3 regions of the Ralstonia mojiangensis genome follow, and region 1 is predicted to be linked to each of the others. Evidence: predicted binding sites of a transcription regulator. Region 1 holds the regulator's gene; each other region holds the start of a gene.
The links. The regulator FliA, encoded in region 1, starts transcription of late flagellar genes. The targets are predictions, from matches to a motif close to CTAAAGTTTNNNNNNNNNNNGCCGNTA.
Positions count from the first base shown of each region.

Region 2: a site for FliA is predicted at 5,303-5,329, ahead of flgK (flagellar hook-associated protein FlgK). Genes of this name have one in related genera too.
Region 3: a site for FliA is predicted at 2,105-2,131, ahead of fliD (flagellar filament capping protein FliD). Genes of this name have one in related genera too.

Region 1 is NZ_JAMXHU010000005.1:380,301-387,164, forward strand. Features, by position in the region: gene NG898_RS22160 (Crp/Fnr family transcriptional regulator) at 1-532, opposite strand, end outside; gene NG898_RS22165 (MBL fold metallo-hydrolase) at 759-1,841, shown strand; gene NG898_RS22170 (RNA polymerase sigma factor FliA) at 1,910-2,671, opposite strand; gene NG898_RS22175 (MinD/ParA family ATP-binding protein) at 2,680-3,459, opposite strand; gene flhF (flagellar biosynthesis GTPase FlhF) at 3,473-5,392, opposite strand; gene flhA (flagellar biosynthesis protein FlhA) at 5,389-6,864, opposite strand, start outside.
Region 2 is NZ_JAMXHU010000004.1:451,742-458,605, forward strand. Features, by position in the region: gene NG898_RS18700 (class I SAM-dependent methyltransferase) at 1-18, opposite strand, end outside; gene NG898_RS18705 (NAD(P)/FAD-dependent oxidoreductase) at 172-1,431, shown strand; gene NG898_RS18710 (YoaK family protein) at 1,477-2,220, opposite strand; gene flgL (flagellar hook-associated protein FlgL) at 2,288-3,247, opposite strand; gene flgK (flagellar hook-associated protein FlgK) at 3,313-5,250, opposite strand; gene flgJ (flagellar assembly peptidoglycan hydrolase FlgJ) at 5,366-6,451, opposite strand; gene NG898_RS18730 (flagellar basal body P-ring protein FlgI) at 6,468-6,864, opposite strand, start outside.
Region 3 is NZ_JAMXHU010000006.1:77,853-84,716, reverse strand. Features, by position in the region: gene fliD (flagellar filament capping protein FliD) at 26-2,062, opposite strand; gene uvrA (excinuclease ABC subunit UvrA) at 2,262-6,864, opposite strand, start outside.

The DNA of each region.
Region 1 (6,864 bases):
CCGCCATCAGCAGCAGGCGCCGCGCCACGCGCACGGATGCCGGCAGCAGCGCCGTTTCTTCAAGCACGGAAAAGGCGAGACGCAGCTTGTGCGTCAGGAGCAACGCAAAAGCGTGCGTGTGCTGCGGCGCACGTTCGAGCAGATCCATCAACGCGGTTTGCGGCATGTGGAGCAACACGGTATCGCCCTCACCCCGCGCATCGTGTGTGCGCGCCTGGTTGTCGAACACGCCGATCTCGCCAAACCAGTTCACGGGTTCCAGCACGGCCAGCAGCGCCTCGCGGCCGTCGGCCGTGGTGGCGCGCACGCGAATGCCGCCTTCCACCACGCAATACAGGCCGTCGGGCGGATCGCCACGGCGAAACAGCACCTCTCCATCGGCCAGCCGGCGCACGATCGCCATGTCGATGAGGAGTTCTTGCAGGGGCTTGCTGAGCCCGCCAAACCAGTTGCTGGCGTGCAGGCGGTCTCGGTACAGCGCGGCTGAGAGCGGGCCGGACGGTGGATTGCTTCGGGCGGGGGCGGAATCCATGGGCGCGGGGGCAGTGGAATGTGGCGGATGCGACAGGCCCGAAACACGGATGCGCTGTCTGCGCCACCATCCGGCACGGTAGGACACGCTCAACGCATGGCACTGTCTACGATTGGACGATGATAACGACGGCACCGCGCGGACGTCCACGCCGTACTTGCGTAAGCTATGCGCCACCAGGCATGACTTCAGACGGTCCGCCCCGCCACCCCGGAACACTTCGCCCATGAAGAATCCCGATTACAACCCCGCCAAGCCGCACCACACGCCGGACGGATTCCGCAACCGCTATCCGCATCCGCGCCCCGACGCCGATTTCTGGCAATGGCAACGCGAGCGCCGCCGCCTGAAGCTGCCCAAGCCGCCCACGCACGACCTCTCCTGCATCCCGCCAAACCTGGGCGCCATCCACCCGCCGCCCGAGGTTCCGCAGCTCACCTGGATCGGACACGAAACGCTGCTGCTCCAGATCGACGGGCTGAACGTGCTGACCGACCCGGTGTTCTCCAAGCGCGCCTCGCCGCTGCCGTTTGCCGGGCCGCGCCGCCATCAGCCGCCGGGGCTGTCGCTCAAGCAGTTGCCGCATATCGACCTGGTGCTGCTCTCTCACAACCACTACGACCATCTGGACCGCGCCAGCGTGCGCGCGCTGATGCGCCAGCCGGGCGGCGCACCCATGTTCTTCGTGCCGCTGGGCATCGACCGCTGGTTTGCGCGCAACGTACGCGGCACGCGCCTGGGTGGCGACAACCCCAACGTGCGCGCGTTCGACTGGGACGACGAAGCCCGCTTCGGCCCCTTCACCGCGCACTTCTGCGCCGTGCAGCACTGGTCCGCACGCGGCCTGTACGACCGCAACCACACGCTCTGGGGCAGCTGGGCGCTGCTGCATCCGCGCCTGCGTTTCTGGTTCTCGGGTGATCTGGGCTATTCGCAAGACACACGCGACATTGGTGCGCGCTTCGGCCACTTCGATGTGGCCGCCATTGCCGTGGGCGCCTACGAGCCGCGCTGGTTCATGAAGGCACAGCACATCGACCCGACCGAAGCCGTGCAGGTCATGCAAGACATCGGCGCACGGCAGGCAGTGGGCATCCACTGGGGCACGTTCGAGCTGACAGACGAAGCGCTCGATCAGCCCATCACCGACTTGGCCCACGCGCTGAAGGCCGCCAACGTGCCTGCCGAGCGTTTCGTCCTCTTCAAGCATGGCGAGACCCGAGTGTGGGATTCCGCCGCCTCAAGCCTTGTGACCGACGTCCCAAAAGAAAAAGCGCGGCCGCGAAATGACTCGCTGGCCGCGCAGTAAGAAACTGGCAGGTCAAGCACAGACCAAGCGGCGCAGCCTAAAGGCGGCGGCGCTCGATTGACATCAGATCAGGTTGGCGTCGGCAGCCATGCGCGATCACGCAGGCGCGAGCGGATGCGGGCGATGGCCTGGCTGTGGATCTGGCACACGCGCGATTCCGACACGCCCATCACGGCGCCGATTTCACGCAGGTTCAGATCCTGCTCGTAGTAGAGGCTCATCATGAGCTTTTCGCGCTCGGGCAGTGCCTCGATGGCAGCAACAACCGATTCGCGCAGGTCGTGGTCCAGCAGTTGGTCCAGCGGCGTGGCGTCGTTCTCGGGCGCGCGGTTCTCGATGAAGGCGTCGGCGTCTTCGCGGTCGAAATCTTCGTAATACAACAGCTGGCTGCCTTGCAGGTCGACCAGTTGCTTCTGGTATTCGGCCAGCGACATGCCCAGCGCGGCGGCAATCTCGGTTTCGGTGGGCGCGCGGCCCTTCTGCTGCTGCAGCTTCTGGATCGCCTGCTCGATCGTGCGGGCGTTGCGGCGCAGGCCGCGCGGCAGCCAGTCGGAGCCGCGCAGTTCGTCCAGAATCGCGCCGCGAATACGCTGGGCTGCGTAGAACTCGAACTGCACACCCTGCGTTTCCTCATAGCGCGACAGCGCGTCGAGCAAGCCCATCATGCCGGCCTGGATCAGGTCGTCCAGCTCAACGCTGGCGGGCAGCTTGACCATCATCTGGTTGGCAATGCGACGCACCAGCGGTGCGTACATGGCCATCTCGTCGGACTTGGTCTTGCGACCGGTTGCGGTGTACATATTCATGCCTGCCTTTGACGCCTCGTTCATGCTGCGCCTCAATAAACCAATTCGGCCGCGCGTGCGGTGGCGCGGGGCGTCGCAGTCGAAGTCGACATTGACGTGTCTTGCGCCGATTCATCAGCCGGCTGTGCCGGTGCCCGCGCCGACATGACCACCCGCGACGGCGCACTGCCATCACCGGCTTGGGCCTCGGCGCTGGCCCAGCTCAACATTTCTTCGGCAAGCTGGCGGAAGGCCATGGCCGAAGGCGATGCGGGAAACGCGCTCGCCACGGGCTTGCCGAGCGAGAGCGCAAGTTCTACGTGCCGGTCCTCAGGGAGGTAGCCAGCGAAATCGATACGGGTGTTCAGGTACTGGCCCACGGTATTGGCCAGGTTACCGAACACGCGCACGGCGGAATCCACCGAATGCGCGCCGCACACCACGGTGCGGATGCCCGCGCTGCCTTGCAGCACGGCGGTTTTCTTGAGCAGCGTGTACGCGCTCTTGATGCCTTCCGGGCCATCGGAGAAGGTCAGCAGCACGTCGTCGCAGACTTCAGCCACGGTGCTCAGCGCCCGGGTGCCGAAATGCGCGGCCACGAGCGTCACATCCGCCGTCTCGTCGTACTGCTCGAGCACGCCGGGCATGGCGAGCATGGTCTGCGCGTTCACCACGGCCGTGTCGCGGCCCATGGCGGACAGCGCGATGCGCAGGTTGTCGACAAAGTCGTCGACCTGCTCTTCCGCACCGATCACCAGCACACGGCGGGCAGCAGCATGACCGAGCATGCGCCGCAGCCCTGCGGCTTGATCCTTGGCGAATGGCGTCGTCATGGTCGCCCCCTTGTCAGGCGAAATCGAAAGCGGCCAGGCCAGGTTCGCGGTTACGCGCGGCGCCTTGCGCCACGAGCAACGATTCATCCGAATCCAGCGTGAACGACGACTGCTCCGCACCAGCCCGGAACGAGCGATGGATCAGCAGCTTCTTGTTCGGCACCGCAATGTCCTCCGGCACGCGCTGGCCGTACGACACGTAGTGCAGCGGCAGGCGGCGGCGGATCATCACGTCCATCGCGTGGCCCACGGAGGCAGCCTCGTCGATCTTGGTCAGGATGCAGCCGGCCAGGTTGGCGTCGCGGTAGGCACCCACGACTTCGTCGAGCGTCTTGCCGTTGCTTGCAGCGTTCAGCAGCAGCAGGCGCTTGATCGACGGGCCCACGGCATGCAGCATCGCCATCTGCTCGGACACGGCGCGGTCACGCTGGCTCATGCCGATGGTGTCGATCAGCACGACGTGCTTCTCGCGCAGATCGTTCAGCGCCAGGCTCAGGTCTTGCGCGTCTTTCACGGCATGCACCGAGACGCCCAGGATCTTGCCGTAGATGCGCAGTTGTTCATGGCCACCGATCCGGTAGCTGTCGGTCGAGAGCAGTGCCACACGCGATGCGCCATGGCGCAGCACGAAGCGCGCGGCCAGCTTGGCGGTCGTGGTGGTCTTGCCCACGCCGGTCGGGCCCATCAGGGCAAACACGCCGCCCTGGTCGAGCAGGCTGTTTTCATCCGACACGGTGGTCAGGTTCTTTTCAATCGCGCGCTGCACGAAATCCAGCGCGCCTTCATACGAGTCGTGCTGCGGCATGTTCTCCAGCACGTAGCGCGTGAGCTGTGCCGAGAAGCCTGCGTTGAGCATGGTCTGGAACAGGCGCGTACGCACCGGGTCGCCCAGCTTCACGCCCAGCGAGGCGAGGCTCGACATGGCGTCGTTCAGCGTGCTCTTGAGCGTTTCGATCTCGCCGACCATGCGGCGGGTCATCACGTCGGTCTCGGCTCGGATGCTTTCCTTCACGTCGGCCTGGATGGCCGAGCGCTGCAGGCTCACGTCGTCACGCGGGGCTTCGGGCTTGGCCATCGTGTCCTCCACGCGGACGAAAATGTCGGACGACTTGGGGGCGTCAGTGCGAGCGTCGGCTTGCGCCTCGATGCGCCCATTCACGGGTGCTTCGGCCTTCTGTTGTTCTGCACGGAGGTTGCGGGCCTGGGCTTCCACGCGCTCGGCAAAGCTGCGCAGCGAAACCGGGCGGTCATCCTGCTCGCGTGCCTGCTCACGCGCTTGTTCGCGACGTGCGGCAAAGCGGGCGGTCGATTCCATCTCCGGTTCGTCGTCTTCCACCGCGGTACGGCGGGCGATGAACTGGGCGGTGCTGGCCAGGGCCTGCGCGGCAGATTGAGCAACCTCGGCATTGGCACGGTCGAGCGACAAGCCGGCCAGCATGCGGGTGGAGGCTGCCAGCGCATCTTCTTCGCCGAATGCCACGTCGTCATCCACACGCGTTTGCAGCGTGCGGCCGGCCGGCTTGGCTGCCTGACTGACCGGAGCCACCGGAGCTGCCGGTGCTTCTTCCTGTGCGGGGGCGCGACGCGAAGCAATGAAGCGGTTACGCAGACGGGCCAGTGCGTTGGGCGCCGGAGCCTCGGCCTGCTGGGCCTCTTCAGCGGGCGCCTGAGCGGCAACGACGGCTGCGGTTGCAGCGGCAATCGGTGCGGGCTCGGGGATCGGCGCCGGTGCGATCGGACGGCGCTGTGCCGTCTTGGGTGCCGACGACTGCGTGTCGACCAGCGCATCCACGTGCGAGTCGCATGCCGCGATGATCTCGATACCACCCGGAATGGCGCGGTTCGACAGGATCAGAGCGCCATCGCCCAGTTGGTCGCGGACCTTGCGCAAGACGTCACGCGACGTCAGTCCGGTAAATCGATGCATTTTCATGCGCGGCCTCCAAGCATGGCGACAACCTTAATCGTTCGGTGATCTGGAATTTCTGCGTGCGACAGCACGCGCAGGCTCGGTGCGGCACGCTTGAACAGGCGGGCAAGCATCGGGCGCAGTGCAGGCGGTACGAGCAGGACGCCCGTCTGACCCATCTGTTCGTGCTGTCGCGACGAGTCCGCAGCCGCTTGCATGAGCGAGTCGGCGAGTTGCGGTTCGATCGGGCCGGCGTTAGAGCCAACGACGCTTTGCAGCAAGATGTTCTCCAGATTCGGGTCAAGCGTGACGACCTGCATTTCGGTCTTGTTCGGGAAGAGCTGCTGGGCAATCGCCCGGCCCAGCGCCACACGCACGGCGGCGGTGAGTTCGGCGGGGTCTTGCGTCCTGCCTCCGTGTTCCGCCAGCGTCTCGACGATGGTGCGGATGTCACGGATATGCAGGCCTTCGTCCAGCAGGTTCTGCAGCACCTTCTGCACGGTCGCGACGGGCAACAGCTTCGGCACAACGTCTTCGACCAGCTTCGGTGCTTCCTTGCCCAAATGATCGAGCAATTGCTGAACTTCCAAACGGCCGAGAAGCTCGGTGCTATGGGTGTAAATCAACTGATTGACGTGCGTGGCGATGACCGTGCTGCAATCGACCACGGTGTAGCCCTCGGCCTGCGCACGATCACGCACATCGGCGTTGATCCACATGGCCGGCAGGCCAAAGGTCGGGTCCACCGTGGGCGTGCCGGGCAGTTGCGTGCCCAGGCGACCGCCATGGCCGCCGAGGCCATCCTGGCCACCCGGGTTGATGGCGAGGAACTTGCCCTGCTGTACTTCGCCGTGGCCGATTTCCACGCCCTTGAGCGTGATGCGGTACGACGACGGGCCCAGTTCCAGGTTGTCGCGGATATGCACCACCGGCGCCAGGAAACCCATGTCCTGCGTGAACTTCTTGCGGATGCCCTTGATCCGGCGCAGCAGCTCGCCGTCCTGGCTCTTGTCGACCAGCGGGATCAGGCGGTAACCGATTTCCAGGCCCAGCACGTCGACCCACGACACGTCGTCCCAGCTCGCCTCGGGCGTATCCACAGGGGCAATCGCCTGCAGCACGGGCTCGACCTCGGGCACTTCGCGCTTCTTCTTGAGGTACCAGCCCAGATAACCCAGACCGCCGCCAAACAGCACGAACGGGATGTGCGGCATGCCCGGCACCAGGCCCAGCAGGCCCAGCACGCCGGCGGTGGTCATCAGCACCATCGGCATGGCAAACAGCTCGCTCGACAGTTGCTGACCGACATCCTTGTCGGTGGAAACGCGGCTGACCATGATGCCCGCCGCGGTGGAGATCACCAGCGCCGGAATCTGCGCGACGAGGCCGTCGCCGATGGTCAGCAGCGTGTAGTTGGTGGCCGCGTGGCCTACGTCCATGCCGTGCTGGAGCACACCCACGGCCAGGCCGCCGACGATGTTGATCAGCAGGATGGC
Region 2 (6,864 bases), on a different contig from region 1:
CGTTGAAGTGGTATCCATGGATGAATGGTGTCGGTCTGAAAATCAAAACGGGTTTTCAAGGCTGGCGCATTGTACCGACATCGAACACCGGTTTTCAAAGCGTTTGGGAAGACGTAATCTCGTGCGTTATCTCGGCCGGCCGCAGAAAGACAACGATAGTTACAACCGATAATGCACACCACTACCCCAGCAGTCGAAAAGCACGAACATGTTGACGTCGCCATCATTGGCGCGGGCCCGTCAGGCGCAGTAGCGGCAGCCTTGCTGCAGCGCGCCGGGCGCAATGTGCTGGTGCTCGAACGCCAGCATTTCCCGCGCTTCTCCATTGGCGAAAGCTTGCTGCCGCAAAGCATGGCCTACCTTGAGGCGGCGGGCATGCTGCAAGCCGTTGTGGAAGCAGGATTCCAGTACAAGAACGGGGCGTATTTCGTACATCAGGACAAGCACGCCTCCTTCGATTTCCGAGACAAGCATTCCGCTGGCTGGGGCACGACGTATCAGGTTGAACGTGCGGTGTTTGATCAAACATTGATTAAAAGCGCCGCCGAACAAGGCGCCGACGTTCGCTTTGGCCACACCGTGCGCACGATGCAGCCGGGCGATGCGCCTGTGCTGGAGGTAGAAGACGAAGCTGGAAACGCGTATGCCGTACACGCCCGCTTCGTGCTGGACGCCAGCGGTTTTGGCCGCGTGCTGGCACGCCTGCTGAATCTTGAAGCGCCGACCCGCATGCCAACGCGTGCCGCGCTGTTCACGCACGTGCGCGACGCCTTGCCTGCCGGTAGCACCGATCGCGACAAGATCTGCATCGCCGTTCACCCGGAGCGGCGCGACGTCTGGTACTGGATGATCCCGCTGGCCAACGGCCGCTCGTCAGTCGGCTGCGTAGCCGAAGCGAGTTTCCTCGACGTGCCGGAGGCAGAGCGCGAAGCGACCTTGCGCAAACTGATCCAGGCCGAACCGAATATTGCAGCGCTGATTGGCGACGCGCCATTCCTCATGCCCGTGCGACAGATCGGTGGCTACGCGGCCAATGTAGAGCGCCTCTATGGGCCGGGCTATGCGTTGCTGGGCAATGCGGGCGAGTTCCTGGACCCGGTGTTCTCGTCAGGCGTAACGATCGCATTGCGCTCGGCGGACCTGGCAACGCGCGTCCTCGTGCGCCAACTCAACGGCGAAACCGTCGATTGGCTTGCCGATTACGACAAGCCGCTACGCAAGGGTGTCGATACGTTCCGGGCCTTCGTTGACCGGTGGTACTCGGGCGAGTTACAGGACATCATCTTCCACCCGCGCCACTCGCCAGGCATTCGCCGCATGATCAGCGCCATCCTGGCGGGCTACGCCTGGGACGAAACGAATCCGTTCGTGGTCAATCCGGAGCGGCGCCTCAATACGCTGCACGAGGTATGCCGGCGGGAAATGGCCTGAGGGAAGCGCCGCTGCGCACGCCGGGGCCGATGCAGCCCGGGCCGCTTACCGACGGCGCGCCAGCAGATCATCCACCACCGGCACAACGGCCAGCAGCATCAGGATGGACGCCAGCGGAATCGTGGCGGCATAGCCCAGATGCTTGAAGCCCAACGCGCCCGCCACGCCGCCCACGAAGAACATCCCCAGCAATGACGCCAGCAGGCGTAGCTTGGGCCGATTGGCGACGACGGCCGGCAGGTTGCGGTGCCCGTGGTTCCAGTAGATCGCCTTGCCGATTTCGATGCCGATATCGGTGGCCAGGCCAGTCACGTGCGTGGTGCGGATTTCCGCTTTCGAAATCTTGGTGATGATGGCGTTCTGCAGCCCCATCAGGAAACACAGCAGTGCCACGGTGGCCGGCACGAACACGACCCGGTATTGCCCAAGCGACGTGCCCATCAGGCCGAAGAGCAACAGCAGCGCGGCCTCGAGCATGAGGGGCAACGCGAATTCACTCTGCGTGCTGCGCCGGCGGCCCCAGTTGACGAGCACCGCCGTGCAGGCGGCACCGCAAAGGAATGCCAGCAGCGAAGCAAAGCCTGCAAGCACGAGGACGATATCGCCCAGCACAAGCGAGTCGGCCATCGCCGAGACGATGCCGGACATGTGGGAGGTGTATTGCTTGACTGCGAGGAATCCGCCTGCGTTGGCGGCGCCCGCCACGAAGGCCAGCGACTGACCGAGGCGCCGGTTGGCATCCTCTGAGCGTTCTGGGCTGGTCAGGCGGCGAAGATACTGGATGGGCATGACCAGTCCTGACGGTAGGTGAGCCGACATGATACGCCGCGCCCTCCGACCGCCCGACCTCGCCGTATCAAGGATTGATGTACTGGAACAGCGACATGCCCTGCATGGCCGTGAACGTCTTCTGCGCGGCCTGCAGCGACACCTGCTGCTGAGAAAACTGCGAAATGGCGCTGGTGTAATCCACCGATTGCAGCTTCGAGATCTGCTCCTTCAACTGCTCGCCGTAGTTCGAGCCGCTGCTGTTGAGCGTGGTGATCTGCGCTTGCTGCGTGCCCACCGTCACCTGCGCTTGCAGGGCGACCTGATAAGCATTGTCCAGATTGCCCTGCGCCGTTTGCACGGCCTTTTGCAGGTTCGCGACGTCCGTGGCCTGGGTGGCCGCGTTGATCGGGGTCGACAGTGCCGTGATCAGGTTTTCGTACGTCTTGAAGACGCTCTGATTGGTGTTCGGGTTGGACGTATCCGAGTTGGGGATGCGCACAAACACCGAATCACCCGACACCGAATTCGGCATCGAAATGTTCTGGGATACCTGCACCGTGGGCGGCTGGCCGCTGCCAACGTACTGCACGGAACCGCTGGTATTGGTGAAAGGATCAGTCGTGCCGTTGGCGCCGCCAAACAGAGCCACGCCCGAGGCATCGCGCTGGTTGGCCGTCGACAGCAGCTGCTGATACTGCTGCTTGACCTGCGCCAGCACACCAATGCGCTGCGAATCCGTCATCAGCGAGGTGTTGGCACCCACCAATGTCTGCTTGCCCTGCTGCAGCGTGGTCACCAGGTTGGTCAGCGCCGAAGACACGCTGGTCAGGCGTGCGTCGGTGGTGTCACGGTTGGACTGGTATTGGTCGTTGGCGTCCTGCGTTTGCTGCAGTTGCGCCATCTGGCCAAACGCGCTGGGATTGTCGCCCGCGCTGTTGAGCGCGATGCCGCTTGCAATCTGCTGCTGCAGCGTGAGCAGGTTCGATTGCGTGTTCTGCATCGAAGCGGAAGACGCGGCAAAGAATTGGGCGCTACTGACTCGCATGATCGGTCCGGACGAAGGGCTTTAGGACGTTATCGGCTGGCGGGGCGATTTCTTCAGCCGCCCGATCAGCCGCCGGCAATCGACAACAAGCTGGCGAACAGCGAATTGGCCGTCTGCATCACCTTGGCGGAGGCCTGGTAGGCCTGCTGATACTTCATCAGGTTCATCGCCTCGTCATCGAGGTTCACCCCCGACACCGACTGCTGCTGTTGCGTGGAACTGGCCAGCAGCGCCTTCTGCGAGGTCAGGTTGGTGCTGGCCCGGTTGGCCTGCACACCCACCTGGGTGACGAGGTTGTTCCATGCCGAGCCGATCGAGGTCGTGCCGCCGTCCAGCAGGTTGCTGTTGCGCAGCTTGGCCAGCGCGCTGGCGTTGCGGTTGTCGGTGCTATTAGCGGTGTTGGCTGAAATGGCGAAGGTGTCACCGTTGCCTGGCGAGCCCGACAGCGTCATCTGCACACCGTTGAACGCATATGTCGCGCCCTGCGTGTACGGCGCCGTGCCGCCCGTATACGTGGTCGACGTGCCGCCCACCGTGACCGTCACACTGCCCGGGAACCCCGACAGCGAACCACCCACGGCCGAGCTGTACGTCAGGTTGACCGGCGAGGCGAGCGGCGAACCGGCATACGTGCTGTCCACGCCCAGCGACGACACCGTGGCGCTGCCCGTGTTGTTGCTGCCCTGGTTGAGCACCACGGGCGAGGCCGCAGCCACGTTGTGATAGTCGGTGGTGAGCGTCTGCATGGTGGCCGCCGCGTTGGCGGTCGGGCGCACCAGGAAGGAATCACCGCTGTTCATCGTGCCCGACAGGTTGAGCGTGACGCCGTCAATCGTGGTCGGCCAGCTCGACACCGTTACAGAGGCGGAGCCGTCCGGATAATGCGAAACGGTGTAGGCGCCGCCCTGAAACTTCACCTGATAGTCGTAGCCCTGCCCCGCATTGGCGTTGGTGATGCTGGCAGTGAGCGTGCCGCTGCCGGTGTTGTTCGTGCTGGGCGCAACGCTCGGGCTGGCCACGGAGAAGAGGTCCGTGCCCATCTTGCCGTTGGCGTCCATGCCAAGCTTGTTCTGCGCGTTCACGTCGGCCGTCACAGCCGTGGCCAGGCGGCCCAGGCTGTTTTGCGCCGGGATCAGCGTGTTGTTGCGGAAGTCCATCAGGCCGCCGAGCGCACCGCCGCCGAGCTGGCTGTCGTCGATGTTGACCGTGCCGCCCGGGCTCTTGTACCCCACCGACAGTTGCGTCGGGTCGTACTGCGACGGCACTGCCGTCAACTGGTAGCTCTGGTTGCCCTGTACCAGCGCCTGGCCGTTGCCCACGTAGATGTTGAACTGGCCGTCGCCGGTCTGCACCACGCTCGCCTTGATCGACTGATTGAGCGTCTGGACAAGCTGGTCGCGCTGGTCACGCAGGTCGTTGGCCGGCTGGCCGGTCGACGCTTCCGCCTTGGAAATCTGGTCGTTCAGCGAGGCGATCTGCTGCGCGGTGCCGTTGACCGAACTGATCTGCGTCTGCACCTGCGTATTGACCTGGCTGTTGAGCGAACTCAGCTGCCCGGCAATCGAATTGAATCGGCTTTGCAGGCCCGCAGCCGCATTCAGGAAAACCTGGCGCGCGGTGGTATCCGACGGCTTGGAAGCCAGGCCATCGGCGGCATTGAAGAAGCTGGTGAGCGACGAAGTCAGGCCGCTGTTGCTGTCCGACATGTACTGGCTCAAGCCCGACACCAGGCTATTGAGCTGGTCGGCCGCGCTGGTCGAGGCCTGGCCGCTTTGCACCTGTGCAGTCAGGAACTGGTCGTAGATGCGCTTGACGGTCGTGACATTGGCGCCCTGGCCGAGATAGCCCACGCCGGCATACAGCGGAATGTTTTCCGTCTGCACGGCTTCCTGGCGCGAATAGCCGGGCGTGCTGGCGTTGGCAATGTTGTTGCCGGTCACCTGCAGGTTGATATCGGCAACCCGCAGGCCGGACGCGCCAATATTCAGAAGGGAGCTGCTCATAGTTGTCTCGGTGCGGGCAGCACGAAGCCGCCGGAATAAGCTCTAGAAACAACATCGGCCGGACAAGCGCAAACTTGAGCCGGCCGTCGTCGCCAAAATATGGCTCTTAGATCACTCAAACGATCTGTTTGAGCACCGCCATGATCTTGTGGGCGTAGTTCGGATCCGTGGCGTAGCCTGCGCGCTGCAAGCCCTTGGCAAACGACGCCGCATCGTTGCCGTTGCCGGCTGCCACGACGTTGCTGTAGCGCGGGTTGTTGGCCAGCAGGTTGGCGTAGTCCTTGAACGCCTCGGCGTACGAGCTGTAAGCGCGGAATTTCTCCTGCACTTTGTGGGCCACGCCGCCGATGTATTCGGTGGTGGTTACCGTGGCGGTCTTGCCTGCCCACGAGCCGCCAGCCTTGATGCCGAACAGGTTGTGCGTATTCGTGCCGTCCTTTGCCTTGATCTCGCGGCGGCCCCAGCCGGACTCCAGCGCGGCATGGCCGATCATGAAGTTGGCCGGAATGCCGGTTTCCTGCGCGGCCTGCGACGCGTGGCCGATCAGCTTGTTATAGAAGCTGGTCATGCGCTCGCCGCGCGGCTCAGCGGCCACCGTCGACAGGTCAACCTCTGGCGGTGCGCTCGGCGCCTGGGCTTGCGCATCCGCCTGCTTGCGCAGGGCGGCCAGTGCACGTTGCACGCGTTCTTCCAGACCCGGGCGCGGTACGGTACTGATGCCCGAACCGTCGTCTTCGGTGCCCGGCGCGACGGCCGCGGCCATGCTGTTGAGCGACGAGCGGGCGATGGCCTTGGCGGCATCGCTGGTGGCACCGGCAGCACCCGGCAGCGCGGTATTGGTGGCCGTCGTGTTGGACAGCGCGGTATTCACCTTGCCGCCTGCATCCGGGTTCACATGGTTGGCCTGACGCAGCATCTGCTTCAGAAGCTGGTCTGCCACGCCCACGCCGCGCGAGGCCATGGTCTGCGAAAGCTGCTGGTCGAGCATCGACGTGTACATCTTGCTCGACGACGAATCGAGCGGCCCGTTCTGTGGCGACGCATCGCGCATCTGCTTGAGCATCATGTTCACGAAGATCGCATCGAACTGCTTGGCGACGGTCTTGGCGGCGCCGGTCGGATCCGTACGTGCCGTTTGCTTGAGCGACTCGAAACCCTTGGAATCGAGCGCCAGGCGGCTGGTGAGGTCGGTTTGATTCATCGTGGCCTCTCCAGCGTCAGATGATTTCCAGATCGGCGCGCAGCGCGTTGGCCGCCTTCATCGCCTGCAGGATCGAGATCAGGTCTTGCGGATTGGCGCCAATCGCGTTGATGGCCTTGACCACGTCCGCCAGGTTGGTGCCGCCCTTCACGTTGATGAGGCTGCCGCCTTGCTGCTTGACCTCGATGTTCGAGCGCGCGCCCGCCACCGTCTGCCCTTGCGAGAACGGCGCCGGCTGGCTCACGACCGGATCTGTGCTGATGGTGACCGACAGGCTGCCGTGCGCCACCGCGCAGGGCTCGAGCTTGACGAGCTGGTTCATGACCACCGAGCCCGTGCGGGCGTTGATCACCACACGTGCGGCAGCCAGCGCCGGCGTCACGTCAATGTTCTGCAGCTTGGCCAGAAAGCCG
Region 3 (6,864 bases), on a different contig from region 1:
CGCACTCAAGGTGCAGTCAGCGCGGTCAGCCCCCCGTCCGCTGCTTCTGCAATAGCGCCAACTGCGTCGTCAGGTAGTTGCTGGTGTTCGTCATGCTGGCTACCACCTTCGACAGCGCATTGAACTGCGCGTAATACAGCGCCTGCTTGGCATCGAGCTGCTTCTGCATCCGGTCGATCTGGGTGCCGAGCGAAGTGATCGAATTATTGATGGCGTCGGTGGCGTTCTGCACCATGCCGTTGCTGGACAACAAGTTGCCCGATACGGTGTGCAGTTGCGCCGCGTAGCCGCGCTGCACGGTGACGGTGCCGCGGTCGCCCAACGCACCGCCGGTGACTTGCACCGTCAGGCCGTCCACAGCCGAGCCGCTGGCGCCGTACAGGTTCTGGCCCGAACCCGTGGCGGCAGCGCCGTTGATGGTGCCTTGCACATCGCGCCCGGCCGTGGCCGTCGGGCTGCCGCCGAGCAGCGATGCTGCGCCGTTGCCTGACACAGACACCGTCGATACCGATCCGTATTGCTTGTCGGTCAACGTCAGCACGCCGTTGGCATCGGCGCCGATGGCCACTTCCACCTTCGCCCTCTGCAGGTCAGGCGATGCGTTGATCTGACTCTGGATCTGCGCGGCCAGGCTCGACGGGGTGTAGCTGCCCGCCGGCACCTTGATATTGGTCGTGATGCCGCTGAGCGTGACCGACAGGCTGTCGTTCACGCCGCTCTGGATCGTCGTGTTGGCGGCCGTCGAGCCCTTGAGCGAGCCCTGCGTGGCCAGTTGCGTGACGTTGATGCCATAGCTGCCGGCCTGTGTGGTCGTCGAAAACGCCGAAACCTTCAGCAGTGAATCCGTCGCCGTGCCTGTGCCGGCAAACACGGCCGCCACCTGGCTGGGCGATTTCTTCAGAGCGGCGGTCAGCTTGGGGTCGTCAATCGACAGCGTCCCTTCCTTATCCATCGTCACGCCGATGCTGCCCAGCGACTGGAACGCACCGTTGCCGATGCCCTGGCCCAGCACGTCGGTCAACTGGTTGATCATCATCTTGGTGCTGACGTCGCCGGCCAGCGCGCCGTTGTTGGCGGCGTTGGCGGTGTCGAACTTGGTCAGCGCATTGAGCTGGATGCGCAGCGCGTTGTAGGCCTTCACAAAATTGAGCACCGACTGGCTGGCCTGGCCGGCGTCGCTGCCGACCGTGACGGTCGTGCTACCCGTCTTCGCCAGCGTGAACGAGGTGCCATCCACCACGTCCGTCAGCGTGTTGGTGGCGCTTTGCACGCTGATGCCGTTGACGGTGGCCATGGCGTTGCGGCCCGTGGCGACCTCGGTCATGCTCTGCGTACCGGCCGGGTCGTGGCTCAGCAGGGATTGCAGTGCCGAGTCGCCCGACACGGAAATCTTCATCTCCGAGTTGGCACCGCCTGCGGTGGATGTCAGCACCAGCCGATAGGGCGAATTGCTGCCGTCGTTGACGATGCTCGCCGAGACGCCCACGTTGGCGCTGTTGATGGCGTCGCGGATGCCGGCGAGCGTGTTGTTCGACGGGTCGATGGTGATCGAGCCGCCGGCCTGGTTGCCGTTTTGCGTGAAAGTGGCGCCGGTGTATTTGCCGTCGGCAAAGCTGCCGCCCGAGACGCTACCGAATGAAAAGGTGAGGGTGGTGGGCGTGCCGCCGCCAATGGGCGTCTTGCTGGATGCCTGCCCGTTGGCAGAGAGCACCTGCGCCTGCGCAAGCTGCGTCACGTTGACCTGATACGTGCCGGCGGGTGCCGTGTTGGACAGCGAGGCCGTGAGGATCGACGTGTCGTGCCCGCTGGCCTTGTTGCCGGTAAACGTGTCCGGATTGTTCAGGGCCGCCATCGCGGTCTGGAAGGTCGACAGCGCGCTTTTGAGGGAGCCGACCGCCGACAACTGCGTCTGAAACGCCTTCTGCTGCGTCTGCCGCAGCGTCATGCCCTTGCTCTCCGCCTGCATCAGCTTCGTAACAAGGGTGTTGACGTCGATGTTCGTGCCGATGCCCGGAATGGAAATCGGCGGAATGTAGGTGTTGCTCGTGGATGAAGTGGCCATGGTCGGACGCGCGCAAACGCTTTCTTCACAATCTCCACAATGTGACGGCAGCGCAGCCCGGTTCTTTAGAGCGAACCCTGCCCGGGCAGACGTTCTGCTCAGGTTTGCTCAGGAAAGCGAAAGAATTGCCAGCGCCACACCAAGCGATGCTCCGCGCTGACGGTCTCCACCTGGGCGGAGACCGTCGTCGCGCGGCACGCTAGACCGTTTCGCCTTCCATGCTTGGATCGACCTGCTTGCCGCGCGCCAGCACCGGCACCAAAGCCGCGCCGGTATGGCTGGCCGCTACGCGCGTCAACGCCTCCGGCCCGCAAGCTGCCACGATCATGCCGCCCTCATCGCCGCCTTCGGGGCCGAGATCGAGGATCCAGTCCGCCTCGGCAATCACGTCGAGGTCGTGCTCGATCACGATCACGCTGTGCCCGCCGTCTGCCAGGCGATGCAGCACCCGGATCAGCTTGGCCACGTCAGCCATGTGCAGGCCGACCGTCGGCTCGTCCAGCACGTACAGCGTGTGGGGCGCCTTCTGGCCGCGTCGGGTCAGGTCATCGCGCACCTTGGACAACTCGGTGACGAGCTTGATGCGCTGCGCCTCGCCGCCGGACAGCGTGGGCGAGGGCTGGCCGAGCGTCAGGTAGCCAAGGCCCACGTCCTTCATCAACTGCAGCGGATGGGCGATGCTGTTCATCGCGCCGAAAAACTCGACCGCTTCGTCGATCTCCATGGTCAGCACATCGCCGATGTTCTTGCCGCGCCAGGTGACGGCAAGCGTCTCGGCATTGAAGCGCTGCCCGTGGCAGACGTCGCAGCCGACCTTCACATCAGGCAGGAAGCTCATGGCGATGGTGCGTACGCCCTGGCCTTCGCAGGCGGGGCAGCGGCCGTCGCCGGTGTTGAAGGAGAAGCGCGAGGCGGTATAGCCGCGTGCGCGCGCCTCCAGCGTGTCGGCAAAGAGCTTGCGGATGGTGTCCCACACGCCGATGTACGTCGCCGGGCACGAACGGGGCGTCTTGCCGATCGGCGTCTGGTCGACCTCGAGCACGCGGTCGATGGGTTCCCAGCCGGTGACGCTGTCGCAGCCGTGCCAGTCGTGTTTGACGTCGAGCTTGCGCGGCATCTTGGCGTCAGGCACTTCAGCCTGCGCAGCCTTGCGTGCGCGCCGCGTGGCCGGCGAAGACAGCACCGAACGGCCAACCGCATCGAGCAGGTTTGTCATCAACACATCGCGGGCCAGCGTCGATTTGCCTGAGCCCGATACGCCCGTAATGGCCACCAGGCGCGACAGTGGCATCGTTGCCGTCACGTTGCGCAGGTTGTGCAGCTTGGCGCCGTGCACCGTCAGCCATTGCTCGGGCACCGCCTGAGCGCCGGCGCGCGGTGCGACCACCTGACGGCGCGGCTGCAGCGGATGCTCGATCGGCTGCGACAGGAACCGGCCAGTGAGCGAATCCGGCTGGGCCGCCAGGTCCGCCACGCCGCCTTGTGCCACCAACGTGCCGCCGCGCTTGCCGGCGCCCGGGCCGATATCGATGATGTGGTCGGCGCGACGGATCGTGTCTTCATCGTGCTCAACCACCACCAGCGTGTTGCCCTTGTCGCCCAGCTTGCGCAGCGCGTCGAGCAGGATCCGGTTGTCGCGCGGATGCAGGCCGATGGTCGGCTCATCCAGCACGTAGCAGACGCCTTGCAGGTTGCTGCCGAGTTGCGCAGCCAGCCGAATACGCTGTGCTTCACCGCCCGACAGGCTCGGCGCGGCGCGATCCAGGCTCAGGTAGCCCAGGCCGACTTCCTCCAGGAACGACAGGCGGCTGTGAATCTCGGCCACCACGTCGCGGGCGATGTCGGCATCGCGGCCGGTCAGGTCCAGGCCCTCGACCCAGCGGCGGGTCTGGCTGACCGTCCACTGCGCAATGTCGACGATGGGTTTGGCGGCAAAGGTGACGGCGCGCGCCGTCGGGTTCAGGCGCGTGCCGTGGCAATCCGGGCAGGGCAGATCGGTCATGCCGTCCGGATCAACTTCCTCCGACGGCAGCGTCTGTTCGCGGCCGCGGTCGTCACCACCGAGCACGGTGTCGTCAAACGCGGCACGCTGTTCGCGCGTGAGCGCCAATCCGGTACCGACGCAGCTCGCGCACCAGCCGTGCTTGCTGTTGTACGAGAACATGCGCGGATCCAGCTCGGGGTAGCTGGTGCCGCAGGTGGCGCACGCGCGCTTGGTCGAAAACACCTTCACGTTGCCGACGTGCGCCGTGCCGCCGTTGTGCATGGCGTGTTGCAGGCCATCCAGCGGCGCGAGCACGTGCATGATGCCCTTGCCGTATTCCAGCGCCTGCTCCAGCAGCGCACGCAGCGCGGCTTCGTTTTCCGGCGAGACAACGATGTCGCCCACGGGCAGTTCCAGCGTGTGCTCGCGGAAGCGATCCAGGCGCGGCCATGGGTCGACGCTCAGGAATTCGCCATCCACGCGCAGATGCGTATAGCCGCGCGCCTTGGCCCATTTGGCAAGGTCGGTATAGACGCCCTTGCGGTTCACGACCAGCGGCGCAAGCAGGCCGATGTGCTGGCCGCGATGGTCGCGCATGAGCTGCGCAAAGATCGCCTCAGGGCTTTGCGCGGACACCGGCGTGCCGTCGTGGATGCAATGCTGCACGCCCAGCTTCACATACAGCAGCCGCAGGAAGTGCCAGACCTCGGACGTTGTCGCCACCGTGCTCTTGCGGCCGCCGCGCGACAGGCGCTGCTCAATGGCCACCGTGGGCGGAATGCCATACACGGCATCGACTTCCGGCCGCCCCGCCGGTTGCACGATGGAGCGTGCATAGGCATTGAGCGATTCAAGATAGCGGCGTTGCCCCTCGTGGAACAGGATGTCGAACGCCAGCGTCGACTTGCCCGAGCCCGACACGCCCGTCACCACGTTGAACTTGCCGTGCGGAATGTCGACGTTCAGGCCTTTGAGGTTGTGCTCGTGGGCGTGGACGATACGCACGACGTTTTCGCCCTGGACTTCCGCAAGCGCAGCACGCTTGGCGCGGCGCTCGGCCAGTGCCGTCTGCAGCGGCACGCCTTCGATGGCTTCCGGCTGACCAACGCTGGCTTCGTATTGCTTGAGTGCGGCGCCCGTGTGCGATGCGGCGCAGTCTTTGACCTGTGCAGGCGTGCCGGCGCAGACCAGCAGGCCGCCGGCGTCGCCGCCTTCGGGGCCGAGATCGATGATCCAATCTGCCGCACGCACCACGTCCAGGTTGTGTTCGATCACGATCAGCGAATGCCCGGCGTCGAGCAGCTTGCCGAACGCCCGCATCAGCTTGGCGATGTCGTCAAAGTGCAGGCCCGTGGTCGGCTCGTCGAACATGAATAGCCGGCCGGCGTTGGCGGGCACGTCCTGCTTGACGCGCTTGCGCGCCGCGGCCTGGGCGGCCTGTGCGGCTTCGGCCAGGAAACCGGCCAGCTTCAGGCGTTGCGCCTCGCCGCCGGAGAGCGTCGGCACCGGCTGGCCAAGCTTCACGTACTCCAGGCCCACGTCGACGATCGGTTGCAGCACGCGCAGCACGTCGGCGTCATCGGCGAACACGCTGGCGGCTTCGCTCACGGTCAGTTCCAGCACATCGGCCACCGACAATGCGCGACCGGCGCGCGGCAGCTTCACCTCCAGGATTTCGGCGCGATAACGGGTGCCGTCGCAATCCGGGCAGCGCAGGTAGATGTCGGAGAGGAACTGCATCTCGACGTGCTCGAAGCCCGAGCCGCCGCAGGTGGGGCAACGGCCGTCGCCCGAGTTGAAGCTGAACGTGCCGGCCGTGTAGCCGCGCTGCAGTGCCATCGGCGCCTTGGCGAACAGCTTGCGGATTTCATCGAACGCGCCAACGTAGCTGGCCGGGTTCGAACGCGCGGTCTTGCCGATCGGGGACTGGTCCACAAACACCACGTCGCTGATCTGGTCGGCGCCGCGCAACGCACGGAATGCGCCGGGCGATTCCGTTGCCTTGCCAAAGTGCCGCGCCAGCGCGGGGTGCAGCACGTCCTGGATCAACGTCGATTTGCCCGAGCCGGACACGCCGGTCACGCACACCAGGCGCTGCAGCGGAATCTCGACCGTGACATCGCGCAGGTTGTGTTCCGACGCGCCTTCGAGCACCAGGCGCGGCGTGGCATCGTTGACGGGACGCGCTTGCCAGTCCGTCGCATCGGCCACGCGGCGCTGGCCCGACAGATACGCGCCCGTGAGTGTGTCCGCCTGACGGATCGACGCCGGCGTGCCGTCGAAGACGATGTTGCCGCCGCGCTCGCCGGGGCCGGGGCCCATGTCGATCAGGCGGTCGGCTGCCAGCATCACCGAAGGGTCGTGCTCGACCACCACCAGCGTGTTGCCGGCGTCGCGCAGGCGTTGCATGGCTTGGACAATCCGATCCAGATCGCGCGGGTGCAGGCCGATGCTGGGTTCGTCCAGCACGAACAGCGTGTTGACGAGCGATGTGCCCAGCGCCGTCGTCAGGTTGATCCGTTGCACTTCGCCGCCCGACAGCGTGCGGCTCTGGCGGTCGAGCGTCAGATAGCCAATGCCGACGTCGCACAGATACGCCAGGCGCGTGCGCACTTCGTCCAGCAGCAGCTTGAGCGCGTCGTCGAGCAGGGTGGAGGGCAGCGTCAGTTCGTCAAAGAAGCGGCGGATGCGCTCGATGGGCAGCAGCATCAGGTCGTGCACGGTCAGCCCGGGCAAGGCTTCGAGCTGGGCGCGGCTCCAGGCCACGCCGCGCGGCATGAAGCGATGTTCGGGCGCGAGCACGGCGTCGGCGTTTTCC